4 regions of the Salinicola sp. V024 genome follow, and region 3 is predicted to be linked to each of the others. Evidence: predicted binding sites of a transcription regulator. Region 3 holds the regulator's gene; each other region holds the start of a gene.
What was found. Region 3 encodes sigma-54, which starts transcription at its own class of promoters, with help from an activator protein. Its sites were predicted from a motif close to TGGCACNNNNNTTGCTNT; they were not measured.
Positions count from the first base shown of each region.

Region 1: the regulator sigma-54 is predicted to act here: its motif matches at 1,271-1,288, upstream of ACUN9V_RS14710 (NCS1 family nucleobase:cation symporter-1).
Region 2: the regulator sigma-54 is predicted to act here: its motif matches at 2,162-2,179, upstream of ACUN9V_RS14850 (amino acid ABC transporter substrate-binding protein).
Region 4: the regulator sigma-54 is predicted to act here: its motif matches at 1,295-1,312, upstream of ACUN9V_RS00720 (HAD-IIB family hydrolase).

Region 1 covers NZ_JBQXYB010000010.1:100,292-103,660, reverse strand. Annotated here, with positions in the region: gene ACUN9V_RS14720 (sodium:solute symporter family protein) at 1-390, shown strand, start outside; gene ACUN9V_RS14715 (ureidoglycolate lyase) at 451-936, opposite strand; gene ACUN9V_RS14710 (NCS1 family nucleobase:cation symporter-1) at 1,338-2,765, shown strand; gene ACUN9V_RS14705 (LysR family transcriptional regulator) at 2,794-3,369, opposite strand, start outside.
Region 2 covers NZ_JBQXYB010000010.1:127,693-131,061, forward strand. Annotated here, with positions in the region: gene hemE (uroporphyrinogen decarboxylase) at 1-953, shown strand, start outside; gene ACUN9V_RS14840 (thiol-disulfide oxidoreductase DCC family protein) at 925-1,449, shown strand; gene ACUN9V_RS14845 (VanZ family protein) at 1,542-1,889, shown strand; gene ACUN9V_RS14850 (amino acid ABC transporter substrate-binding protein) at 2,240-3,268, shown strand; gene ACUN9V_RS14855 (amino acid ABC transporter permease) at 3,354-3,369, shown strand, end outside.
Region 3 covers NZ_JBQXYB010000001.1:627,354-630,722, reverse strand. Annotated here, with positions in the region: gene lptB (LPS export ABC transporter ATP-binding protein) at 1-360, shown strand, start outside; gene ACUN9V_RS02860 (RNA polymerase factor sigma-54) at 498-1,949, shown strand; gene hpf (ribosome hibernation-promoting factor, HPF/YfiA family) at 2,068-2,376, shown strand; gene ACUN9V_RS02850 (PTS sugar transporter subunit IIA) at 2,386-2,862, shown strand; gene rapZ (RNase adapter RapZ) at 2,880-3,369, shown strand, end outside.
Region 4 covers NZ_JBQXYB010000001.1:160,891-164,259, forward strand. Annotated here, with positions in the region: gene ACUN9V_RS00710 (2-dehydro-3-deoxy-6-phosphogalactonate aldolase) at 1-50, shown strand, start outside; gene ACUN9V_RS00715 (2-dehydro-3-deoxygalactonokinase) at 47-1,060, shown strand; gene ACUN9V_RS00720 (HAD-IIB family hydrolase) at 1,399-2,265, shown strand; gene ACUN9V_RS00725 (glycosyl transferase) at 2,458-3,369, shown strand, end outside.

The sequences.
Region 1 (3,369 bases), on a different contig from region 3:
GGCCTGGCGCTGCTGTTCGCGCTGACCTCCAACAACGTCATCAGCTATATCACCAGCATGATCGCGACCGTAATGGCGGGGATGTTCGTATGTGGCGTACTGGGCCGATTCTGGCCACGCTACAACTGGCAGGGCGCCATCGCTACGCTGATCGCTGCGTCTGCCACGTCTCTGGCGGTGATCAACGTGGATAGCTGGACGGCCTTCTGGGGCAACCCCAGTATTCCGGCGGTGCTGGTCGCGCTGGTCGTTGGCGTCGTCGTCAGCCTGGTCACGCCGGCCTCCAAAGTGACTCCGGAGCAGGCGCTCAAGATCATCGATGACGAACGCGAGCGCATGGAGCTGGATGAAGATCCGGCTGCGGCGATCAGCGGCAGCAAATCGGTCTGAGCCAATGGCAAGATGATGCCTTCGACGCCCCGCTCTCTAGCGGGGCGTCGTCGTTCCATGTCATGCCATCAGCACCCGAATCGCCATCGGTCGCTCGTCGAGATTGTCCGAGCCGCCGCGGTCGACGACCAGAAACTCGCCTTCATGCTCCAGCACCGAATGGATCGCATGCCAGGTACCGGCGCGATAGTTGACGCCCTGGCGACCGTCGGTGACGAAGGCACAGACCCTCATCGGATCGATCTCGTATCCCGGCGGCGCCACCACGACGATGAAGCGCTCCTCGTGGAGCGGCATGAACGCCTGGCTGCCCAGCGGATGGCGCTCCAGCAGCTCGATCTCCAGCGGCAACGAGACCGGCTGGCTCACGAACACGCTGATCAGCGGTCGTGACGGCGCGTCCAGAATCTCCACCCGAGCCAGATCGTGATGTCGCTGGGTGCGCCCGTTGTTGATCGGGAAAGCGGCGCTGGTGCGCGCATCGATCACGTCCCCGAACGGCGCGAACGCCTCCGCCGTCAGGGGCCGCGCGGTCAATTCCATCATGATCTCTATTCCCCTTTGGTCAGTTTCAGATGTCGGCCGCAAATGTTGGTTTCGGCTTCCTGAATCCGGCTATCGTACACAAAACCCACCGATACCGTTTCTCGCACCGATAGAGTGCAGAGGAACAATATTTTGCGCCTTGATCATGCTCTGCCACTCATCATGAGCCTCTAAACCTGTTTAATGGTCTCTGTAGAGCGCGCTTTACCGAGATCCAGCGAACAGGTCCTTATGAAACCCCACGGCCTAACGCCTTGGTCTGCGACGTGATTATTCGTCGCCGACCGTCTCCTGCCCAATTGCGACAACCTTAGACCATCGTTAATGGCCAAAATGGCACACATCTTGTATACAAAAAATGTGATCACAATCACAAGACGGCCCCGCGGAGGGCACACGCCATGTCGCAACAACCTCCCGGCTACAGCGATCGGCTCTACAACGCCGACCTGGCGCCAACCACGCAGAACTGGAACTGGTACAACATCCTCGCTTTCTGGCTCTCCGACGTTCACAGCGTCGGCGGCTACGTGGTCGCCGCCAGCCTGTTCGCGCTCGGCCTGGCCGGTTGGCAGGTGCTGATCTCGCTGTTGGTGGGCATCTGCATCGTCCAGATCTTCGCCAACCTGATGGCGAGGCCGAGCCAGAAAGCCGCAGTGCCGTTCCCGGTGATCTGTCGGCTCTCGTTCGGTGTACTGGGCGCCAACATTCCGGCGATGATTCGCGGCCTGATCGCGGTGGTGTGGTACGGCATTCAGACGTTTCTCGCCTCCAACGCCCTGACCATCGTGATCCTGCGCCTGTTCCCCGGCATGGAATCGCTGGCCGGACCCAGCTTCCTGGGGCTCTCCTACCTGGGCTGGATCAGCTTCATGCTGCTGTGGTGTCTGCAGGCGATCGTATTCTGGCGCGGCATGGATTCGATCCGGCGCTTCATCGACTGGAGCGGCCCGGCGGTCTATCTGGTGATGTTCGCGCTCGCCGCCTGGCTGGTGTGGCAGGCGGGCTGGGCCAATATCAGCTTTACCCTGAGCGATATCCAGCTCTCTCCCGGCGAACAGCTGTGGCAGATGGTGATCGCGGCCGCCATCGTCGCCGGCTATTTTGCCGGCCCGACGCTCAACTTTGGCGATTTCACCCGCTATGCGCGCACCTTCGATGACGTCAAACGCGGCAACTTCTGGGGCCTGCCGGTCAACTTCCTGGTGTTCTCGGCGACCACGGTGATGATGGTCTCGGCGACGATTCCGGTATTTGGCGAGATGATCGACGACCCGATCGAGACCGTCTCGCGCCTCGACAACACCTTTATCGCCGTACTGGGGGCCGCGACGTTCGTGACGACGACCATCGGCATCAACATCGTCGCCAATTTCGTCGCCCCGGCGTTCGACTTCTCCAACATGGCACCGAGCAGGATCAGCTTTCGCACCGGCGGCTACATCGCCGCCGTCGGCTCGATCTTTCTGACCCCGTGGAACCTGTTCAGCAACCCGGAGATCATCCACTACACCGTCGATCTGCTGGCAGCGGCCATCGGCCCTCTCTACGGCATCCTGATCATGGACTACTACCGCATCCGCCGCGGGCATATCGATGTCGATGCCCTGTTCAGCGTCGATCCCGGCGGCCCCTACTGGTATCGCAACGGTTTCAATCCGGCGGCGGTGAAGGCGGTGATCGCGGCGAGCGTGATCGGCATCGTGATCAACTTCCTGCCGCTGGGCGATCTCGGGCACTTCTCGGTCTTCATCGGCGGCGCGCTCGGGGCGATGTTCTATTCGATGGCGATGCGCCGCGCCACCGCCGCGGCGGCTGTGGCGTCATGAGCTGAGCAACGCTTTCGGCCTGCCAAGGCTACGGCCGGATATCCGCCAGAGCCGCGACCATAGCATCGAGAAACAGGCGCGTCTTACGCGGTAACTGCTTCCCCATGGGATACAGCGCCATGATCGGCGCTTCGCCGAGATGCCATTCCGGCAGCACACGCTCGATGGTTCCCGCCGCCAGATCGGCGGCGACATCGACCTGAGACTTGATAAGAATCCCCTGGCCCGCCCGCGCCCAATCGTAAGCCGCATCGGCATTGTTGACCGACAGCCGCGTTTGGCCGATCCCGGAAGCGGCTCGCCCGTCGTCATTTATGAGCCGGACGTTCGCGGTGAAGCTGCCATGGCGAATGAAGGCATGCGCCTTCAACGCATCAGGCGTGGTGGGTCGACCATAGCGGTCGAGATATGCGGTCGAGGCCACCAGTATCCGGCGATTGTCCGCCAGTTTTCTCAACCGAAGCGTGCTATCGGCTGGCTGCCCGATGCGAATCGCGATATCCACGCCATCCGCGACCAGATCGACCAGAGAGTCATCCAGTCCGAGCGATACCTTGAGCTGGGGATGGTCCTCGCTGAGCTGAAGCAGGACCGGCGAAACGTG
Region 2 (3,369 bases), on a different contig from region 3:
AGACCCGAGCCCATGCCGGCAGCTTCATGGATCTGTGTCGCAACGCCGAACTGGCCTGTGAAGTGACGATGCAACCGCTCGAGCGCTACCCGCTGGACGCGGCGATCCTGTTCTCGGACATCCTGACCATTCCGGATGCCATGGGGCTCGGGCTCTACTTCGAGACCGGCGAAGGGCCCAAGTTTCGCAAGACCGTGCGCACCGCCGCCGATGTGGCCGCACTGTCCGCTCCCGACGCCGAGCGCGATCTCGGTTACGTGATGAATGCCGTCAGCACGATCCGCCGCGAACTCAATGGACGCGTGCCGCTGATCGGTTTCTCCGGCAGCCCGTGGACGCTGGCGACCTATATGGTCGAAGGCGGCTCGAGCAAGGACTTCCGCCATCTCAAGGCGATGCTCTACGGCGATCCGGAAACGCTTCATGCGCTGTTGGGCATTCTGGCGACCGCGGTCACGGACTATCTCAACGCCCAGATTCGCGCCGGTGCTCAGGTGGTGCAGATCTTCGATACCTGGGGTGGTGCGCTGTCGACACCGGCCTATCGTGAGTTCTCGCTGGCCTACATGCAGCGCATCGTCAGCGGTCTGATCCGTGAACATGGCGGCCGTCGCGTGCCGGTGATCCTGTTCACCAAGAACGGCGGGCAGTGGCTCGAGTCGATCGCCGACAGCGGCTGTGACGCGGTAGGGCTGGACTGGACCACCGAGCTGAGCGACGCCCGACGTCGCGTCGGTGACCGTGTCGCGCTACAGGGCAATCTCGATCCCAACGTGCTGTTCGCGCCGCCGTCGCGGATTCGCGAGGAAGTGGCGCGGATCCTCGAGAGCTTCGGGCCGGGCGAAGGCCACGTGTTCAACCTAGGCCACGGCATCAGCCAGTTCACCGATCCCGATCACGTGACAGCATTCATGGATGCGTTGCATGAGCTCAGTCCCGCCTATCACCGGTGAGTCTATGGGCAACGAACCCGGCGCCAGAGAACCGGTCGGCGAAGGATTCGGCGACGGCCTGCTACTGTTCGACGCCGACTGCCCGTTCTGCCGGCGTTCGGTGCGCTGGCTGCTGGCGCACGAGCGCCGTGACAGCCAGCTGCGCATCGTCGGGCTGAAAAGTGCGGTCTCCCGCCGACTCGGCGAGCATTTTCAGATCGACTTCCCGAGCACCGACAGCATCTGGTACGTCGCCGCCGGCGGGCTCAGCCGCAACAGCGATGCCGCCTGGCGCCTCGCCACCCGGATGGCGGGGCCCTGGCGGCATGCCAGCGCGCTACGCCAGGTGCCGCGGCCGCTGCGCGAAAGGACTTATCGGTTCATTGGCGATCATCGCCACCGGTTGGCATTCGCCGGTGCCGAGCGTCTCGAGGGTCACGAGCGCTGGCTCGAATCGCTGACGCCCGAATTCTGCCGACGCTGCGGGCTGCCGCCCGAAATCGGCGACCAGGGGTGACCCAGGCGGAAATGGGAATGGCAACCGAGACAGCAACCAGGAGCCGACGAAGATGCGCATGAGCCGGTGGCAGACATGAGCTGGTGGCAGACATGAGCCGGTGGCAGAAAGGATGCGCCCTGGCGACGCTGATCTGGATGGCGGGCATCGCCTGGGGCAGCTTGAGCCCGGCCACCGATCTGCCGCAGCACCTGCCGTGGGACAAGTTCAACCACTTCATCGCTTACGCCGTCCTGGCCGTGGGTCTGCGGCTCAGCGGAAGCCGCTGGCGAGTCGCCTGGGTCGTGGCGATCGCTTTCAGTATCGCTATCGAAACCCTGCAGCTCTGGGCGCCGGGCCGCCACGGCGGCGACTGGGGCGATATTCTCGCCAATGCGATCGGCGCGAGCGTGGGTCTGCTGGAGCTGTCACTGGCCGGAATCATGAATCGGCGGCGTTAGCGATCCGACGCTAGCGATCCGGCTTTAGCGATCCAATCGACGTTAACGCTCCAACAATAGTCGAAGAGACCGTTCTCTTGCTGTCCGGCGACTTTGTGACGCCGGGCGTCAACCGCGTGCACCATTTTGGTGCTTTTGTTTCTTTTAAGCACTGTTTTGCAACAAATTGTTCTTTATCCGATGAGTCGTGGGACGGTCAGAAGCCGCGGGTTCAGCCAGCCGCAACGCTAGGGTAGCGTTGAAACAGGGTTTTACTGCCTGCAGCGCGAAAGTGGAACGAACTTTGCTAATTTCATCTGGGCATGTCTCGACATGCACTCAAAATGATAACGCGAGGGAGTTGATTCCATATGCGCCACAAGAATAAAAGCCTGATTGTACTGCCAGCCGCCATGCTAGCCGCGGCCGCCGTCACTTCTGTTCAGGCAGCCACGCTGGATGATGTCAAAAGCAGCGGCGAGTTCACCTGCGGCGTCAGCACCGGGCTGACCGGCTTCTCGTCACCCGATGAGAACGGCAAGTGGACCGGGATCGACGTCGAAGTCTGCCGTGCCGTTGCCGCCGCCGTGCTGGGCGATCCGGAAAAGGTCGTGTTCTCCCCGTTGACGGCCAAGGAGCGTTTCACCGCGCTGCAGTCCGGCGAAGTCGACGTGCTGTCGCGCAACACTACCTGGACCGCCACTCGCGACAACTCGCTGGGTCTGAACTTCGCCGGCGTCAACTTCTATGACGGTCAGGGCTTCCTGGTCCGCAAGGATCTGGGCGTCAAGAGTGCCACTGAACTGGGCGGTGCCTCGGTCTGCGTGCAGTCCGGTACGACGACCGAGCTCAACCTGGCCGACTACTTCAAGTCTCACGACATGCAGTTCCAGCAGGTCGCGTTCGATACCTCCGATCAGTCGGCGCAGGGTTTCGACAGCGGCCGGTGTGACGTGCTGACTTCCGACTCGTCTCAGCTGGCGGCGCTGCGTCTGCAGCTGGCCGACCCGAAAGGCGTCGAGATCCTCCCGGAGCGTATCTCCAAGGAGCCGCTGGGCCCGGTCGTGCGTCAGGGCGACGATCAGTGGTTCAACATCGTCAAGTGGACGCTGTTCGCCATGCTCGACGCCGAAGAGCTGGGCGTAACCAGCGACAATGTCGACGAGATGCGCGACAACCCGCCGAACCCCGACGTCGCGCGTCTGCTGGGCAAGGATGGCGCTTTTGGCGACCAGATGGGCATCAGCAACGACTGGGCCTACAACATCGTCAAGATGGTCGGCAACTATGGTGAAGTCTTCGAGCGTACCGTTGGCATGGACTCGCCAATGGAACTCGAGCGCGGTATCAACGCGCTGTGGACCGATGGCGGCATCCAGTACGCCCCGCCGGTTCGCTAAGCGTTAAACCGTCCTCTCGACACCGCGTCCCTTCGGTCTGAGCGCCGGGGCGCGGTGCCTCTCAACGCTCGAGTAGAGACAACTCATGCTGCGTCCATCCA
Region 3 (3,369 bases):
AACGATTTTCATATCGACCACATCCGTGACAACCTCGGCATGAGCCTGTCCGGTGGCGAACGTCGCCGCGTGGAAATCGCCCGGGCACTGGCTACCGAGCCCGCCTTCGTGCTGCTCGACGAACCCTTTGCCGGTGTCGATCCGATTTCGGTCGGCGATATCAAACGTATCGTCCGCCAGCTTCGTGACCGCGAAATCGGCGTGCTGATCACCGATCACAATGTGCGCGAAACGCTCGATATCTGCGATAACGCCTATATCGTCGGCGATGGCCAGATCATCGCGGAAGGTCGTCCGGACGCCATTCTCGACAATCAGCGCGTGCGTGACGTCTATCTGGGCCACGAGTTCCGGCTATGACCGCCTTGCGAACCGGCACCAACTGATGCGAGCCACTGGCATGTTTCTTGCATCGTTTTCCTGCATAAGTCGTTGCACGCCACCCGATCAGTCAGTAACGTAGTCCCCTTCTCGTTGATTGTGACGATCGCCTCACCATGTCCATGAAGCCCTCGCTGCAACTTAGAGTCGGCACGCAGTTGACCATGACGCCTCAGCTTCAGCAGGCGATTCAACTCCTGCAGCTGTCGACGCTCGACCTTTGCCAGGAGATCCAGCAAGCCCTCGAATCCAATCCGATGCTGGAGCTGGAAGAGCCCTATTCCGAAGAGCCCTGTTCCGAAGAAGAGTCTCAGGAAGCGCCCGAGGACGAATGGGCAAGCGATATTCCCGACCAACTGGCGCTCGACAGCGACTGGAGCGACACCTACCAGGATGCCAACGCGGGCTCGCTCAGTGGCAACGGCAGTAGCAGCGAAGACGCGCCGGATTTCGACCGCAATGCAATCGCCACCAGCCTGCACGACCATCTGTCATGGCAACTGGCGATGGGGGATTTCGACGGCCGCGAGCGCGAGCTGGGCGAATGCCTGATCGACGCCATCGGTGACGACGGCTATCTCACCGGCTCACTCGACGAGCTCGCCGCCGGCCTCCGAGCCCAGCGCGGCGAAAGCGTCAGCACGGCGGACCTCGAGCATGTCCTGATGCGGGTACAGCAGTTCGATCCCACCGGGGTCGGCGCCCGCGATCTGCGCGAATGCCTGCTGCTTCAGCTCGGCGCGCTGGCGAGCGAAACGCCGCTGCTGCCCCAGGCCAAGCGGCTGGTACGTCAGTTTCTGGAGGCACTGGCCGGCAACGACCGACGCCTGCTCATGCGGCGCCTGCGCCTGGAAGAAGACGAACTCGACTGCGTCATCGCCTTGATTCGCACGCTCGAACCCCGCCCGGGGCAGCGCTTCGATACCAGTCGCGACCACTACGTGATTCCCGATCTCGTCGCCACGCCCTCCCCCGAGGGCTGGCGTATCGAACTCAACGCCGAATCGCTGCCGCGCCTGCGCATCCAGCCGGACTACGCAGCGCTGATCAAACGCGCCGACAAGAGCGACGACAACACCTTCCTGCGTCAGCACCTCCAGGAGGCCCGCTGGCTGCTCAAGAGCCTCTCCAGCCGCAACGACACCCTATTGCGCGTCGGCCGCGAGATCATGTCGCGTCAGGTCGATTTCCTCGCCCACGGCGAGGAAGCCATGAAACCGCTGATCTTGGCCGACATCGCCGGCAGCGTCGAACTGCATGAATCGACGATTTCCCGCGTCACCACCCAGAAATACATCCACACGCCTCGCGGCGTCTTCGAATTGAAGTACTTCTTCTCGAGTCAGGTCGGTGGCCAGCGAAGCGATGGCGACAGTTATTCGAGTACCGCGATTCGCGCCCGACTCAAGAAGCTGATCGGCGAGGAGCCACCGCGAAAGCCGCTCTCGGACAGCAAACTGGTCGAATTGCTGGCCCAGTCGGAAATCTGCGTCGCCCGGCGGACCGTGGCCAAATATCGTGAAGCCATGGGCATTCCCTCCTCCAGCGAACGCAAACGTCTGGCTTGAGTCCGAGCGGAAGATCAACCAACGCTCGCCAATCTACGTCAGATCGATCACGATGACTTTGCAGTGCCCTGAAAAGGGTTACAATCCGAAGTGCCATCTGCCGCAACAGGAGCGTGCCATGCAAGTGAACGTTACCGGCCACCACGTCGAGCTGACCGACGCCCTACGGGACTATGTTGGAGAGAAGCTCGTTCGTTTGGAGCGTCACTACGACAACATCACCAATGTTCAGGTCACCCTGAGTGTCGAGAAGGAGCGTCAACAGGCTGCCTGTACCCTGCATGCCGCTGGCGCCGATCTACACGCCGAGGCTAGCGAAACCGACATGTACGCCGCCATCGATTCGCTGGCCGACAAACTCGACCGTCAACTGGTCAAACACAAAGAGAAGGCACAAGCCCGCGCCCAAGGCGCTGGCGCCCGTTAACGCCTGATGATGACACTGGAAAGCATTCTGCCCCCCGAACGTACCCTTTACGGGGTCACGGGGGGCAGCAAAAAACGTCTGCTGGAATTCTTCAGCACCTTCATCGCCCAAAACACACCCAGCCTGGATAGCCAGGAAGTTTTCAGTCGTCTGATCGGCCGCGAGCGGCTGGGCAGCACGGGAATCGGTCACGGCGTTGCCATCCCTCATGCGCGCAGCCCTCACTGCAAGGTGCCGGTGGCCGGTTTCATGCGCCTGGAGGATGCGATCGACTTCGATGCGATCGATGGCGAACCGGTCGACCTGGTGTTCGTACTGCTGGTGCCGGAAGAGGCCGATGAAGCCCATCTCTCGCTGTTGGCAGAAGTCGCCGGCATCATGAGCCAGAGCAGCGTCCGCCAGCAGTTGCGTCAGGTCGAGACGCAGGCCGCGCTGCACGATGCGCTGGTCGACGCCATCCGCCATCACAGCAGCGACGACGGTTAAATCAGGACGGACAAACCATGCAGCTCGTCATCATCACCGGCCTCTCGGGATCGGGAAAATCGATCGCCTTGCAGGCGCTGGAAGATCTGGGCTACTACGCCATCGACAACCTTCCGGCCAATCTGCTGGCGCCGCTGATCGACGAGCTGCGCGGCGCGCCGCCCTCGCGGTCCAATGTTGCGGTCAGCATCGATGCCCGTAACCTCCCGGAGTCGCTAGAGCGCTTTCCGGGCCTGCTGGAGGCGGTGCGCGAGCGCGGCATCGACACTCAGGTCGTCTATCTGACCGCCGATGCCAAGATCCTGCTCGAGCGCTACTCGGCCACCCGTCGACGCCATCCGCTGACTCGCGGTAACGACATGACGCTGGCCGAGGCCATCGATCACGAGCAGGAGTATCTCGCACCGATTCGCCGCATGGCCGACCTAGTGATCGACACCCGCGGATTATCGGTACACGACCTACGGGGGCGGATCAGCGAACAGGTCGCCAGCCACCGCGGCGGAC
Region 4 (3,369 bases), 470 kb from region 3:
CCGAAGTCGCCCATCAGGCGGAGCAGCTCGAACGCGAGGCCGACGCATGAGCGGGGAGCAGCAAAACAGCGCCGCCGAACGCCTGATCGTCATTGACTGGGGCACCAGCAACTTCCGGGCGTTTCTGGTCGACACGACCAGCGGCGAGGTGCTCGACAGCCGCCGTTCTGCCTCCGGTCTGCGCGCGTTGAGCCAGAGCGAATTCCCCCATTACTGTGCCTCGCAGACCGATGACTGGCGGAATGGCGATGGCGCGGCTTCGGGTGCTGACGGCGCGACTTCGGGTGGTGACGGCACGGCTTCGGGCGCTGACGGCGCGGCTTCGGGCGCTAAAAAAGTCCCGGTTTATCTCGCCGGCATGGTGGGCTCGGCGCGGGGCTGGTACGAGGCGCCGCAGCTGGAGCTGCCGGCAACCGCGGCCGATCTCGCGGACAATGTCGTCGCAGCACCCGGGCTCGACAACGTCTGGATCGTACCGGGGGTCAAGCAGGTGACGCCCGAACACGTCGACGTGATGCGCGGCGAAGAGGTCCAGGCGTTCGGTGCGTTGGCGCTGGCGGGTGTCGACAGCGGCGATTGCTGCCTGCCGGGCACCCACAGCAAGTGGGCGCGTCTCGATGCTGGCCGCATGGTCGAATTCACCACCGTCATGACCGGCGAGCTCTATCACGCCGTGCGCTTTCATACCCTGCCGGGGGAGCCGGCCCGCGACGAGGCGCCTTTCGACGAGGCAGCATTCCGGCTGGGCGTTTCCCGTGCCGGCTGCCCGGGCGGTGTGATGCATGCGCTGTTCGAGGCCCGCAGCCGGCATCTTTACGCGGGGCTCGAAGCGGGGCAGGTGGGCAGCTTCCTCTCCGGTGTACTGATCGGCGAGGAGGTGCATGCCATGCGCCAGGCACGTCCCGGACTCGAGGTCGTACGTCTGATCGGCGCGGAGTCGTTGCGCGAAAGCTACACCATCGCGCTGGAAGCCGCCGGACTCCGCGTCGAGGCCATCGACAGTGATCGGGCGACGCTGGCCGGCGTCGGCGCCATTGCGGCGAAACACGCCCGGCGTTGACCCCCGGCGTCACCGCTCGTGTCGATGATGCATCTAATGCAATGCACCTAAAACAATGCATCCACGACAATGCCCCTATGACGATGCACCTCAATAGTGCACCGAAACGGTTTGCGGCAACCGCGTCGAGGGTTTGATCAGCGAATGTTTGATCGGTGAAGGTTCGATCAGATTAGGTCCGATTAGCGCTGTTGACGGCCCGTGGTCAGGACAAATGGCCCGGGCCGTCGTGTTTGGCATGATCCGTGCTACCTTCATCCATGGAACTTTCCTATAGAACTGCCGACACGCAGCCGCCCGCGTACGACATGACGAGGTGAAGCGATGCAGGTGAACCCATGACGCAGCCGGCCTTGAACAAACCGTCCCTGATGGTATTTACCGATCTCGATGGATCGCTGCTGGATCACGATACTTACGACTGGCAGCCGGCGTCGGCCTGGCTTTCGCGCCTCGAGCGGCAGTCGATTCCGGTCATTCCCACCACCAGCAAGACTCGTAGCGAACTGCTGGCGTTGCGCCAGGAACTGGGGCTCGAGGAAACCCCGTTCATCGCCGAGAACGGCGCCGTCATCGGCCTACCGCCCTCATGGCAGCATGCGCGCCTGGATCGCGATCCCGCCTCGCCGGACGGTCTGGTGGTCAAGACCCCCAGCATGGATGTGGACTTCATCCGGCGGCGCCTGGACGTGGTGCGTGAGCGTCACGGTCTGCGCTTTCGACGCATGGGCGAGATGGACGTTGCCGAGGTTCGCGAGTTGACCGGACTCAGCGAGTCCGGTGCCGCACAGGCCATGGATCGGGAGGGCAGCGAGCCGCTGGTGTGGGAAGACGACGACATCAAACTGCAGACATTACATGAGACGCTCCAGGTTGATGGCTTGCGGCTGACTCGCGGCGGTCGTTTCTGGCATGTGATGGGCGCCGTCGACAAGGGCCAGGCATCGGACTGGCTGGTGGCTCGATTCGAGGCGCTGCGGGGCTATCGTCCGCAGACGATCGGCCTGGGTGACGGGCCCAACGATCTGACGCTGCTGGCGGCCACCGACATGGCCGTTGTCATCGCCGCCAAGCATGGTCAACCAATGCCGCTGGAAAACCCGCGGGTCTACCGAACCGAAGCGCAGGGACCCGCCGGTTGGTCGGAAGGGGTATCGCACTGGCTGGTCAGCGAACTGGGGTGGGACACGAACGAGCCGTCCTGAAGAGGATGACGCGGAAGGGATGAGGTCGAACGGACGGGATTGAGCGGTTGAGGTTGGATGACTGAGGTTGAACGGCTGGGTTTGGATGGCTGGGTTTGGATGGCTGGGTTTGGATGGCCGATGGTGGATAGACAGTCCCGATAACCGGCGTCAGGGAACGACGCCAGGAAGACAATATGACGAGGGCGCTTCATGAGTGATTTTTATCAGAACGGTATCGTTACCAATTTTCACAACCTCACGCGTCGCTCGGTGGAAGCACTGGAAAACGACCTCAAGCAGTTCTCCCGCAGCCGCCCGATGGGGTTGATCCTGCCGTCGCTGTATTCCGAGCTGGAAGGGCCGGCGCTTTCGCATATCGTCGACGAGCTGTGCAAGGTGCCCTATCTCAGCGAGATCGTCATCGGCCTGGATCGCGCCGATCGCGAGCAGTTTTTGAAAGCGCGCGAATTCTTCTCCCGTCTGCCGCAGCATCACCGCATTCTCTGGAACGACGGGCCCCGGCTCCAGGCCCTGCAGCAGGAGCTGGCGAAGGAAAATCTGGCGCCGCTGGAGCCCGGCAAGGGCTGCAACGTCTGGTACTGCTCCGGTTACGTGCGCGCGTCCGGCAAGGCCGAGGCGATAGCGCTGCATGACTGCGATATCGTCACCTACGACCGCGGCCTGCTGGCTCGGCTGATCTACCCGGTCGCCAATCCGCGGTTCCACTACGAGTTCTGCAAGGGCTACTACTCGCGTATCGCCTCCGGCAAGCTCAATGGGCGTGTGGCGCGGTTGATGGTCACGCCGCTGATTCGTGCCTTCAAGATGATCTACGGCCCGCTGCCCTATCTCGACTATCTCGACAGTTTCCGCTATCCGCTCTCCGGCGAGTTCTCGATGCGCGCCGACGTGCTCGACGGCATCCGTATTCCCAGCGACTGGGGGCTCGAGATCGGCGTGCTTTCCGAGGTGCACCGCAATTTTTCGACCAAACGCCTGTGTCAGGTCGATATCGCCGATGCCTACGATCACAAGCACCAGCCGGTCTCGGAGGAAGATCCGTCGGGCGGTCTGAACCGCATGAGCATGGACATCGCCAAGGCGATGTATCGCAAGCTGGCG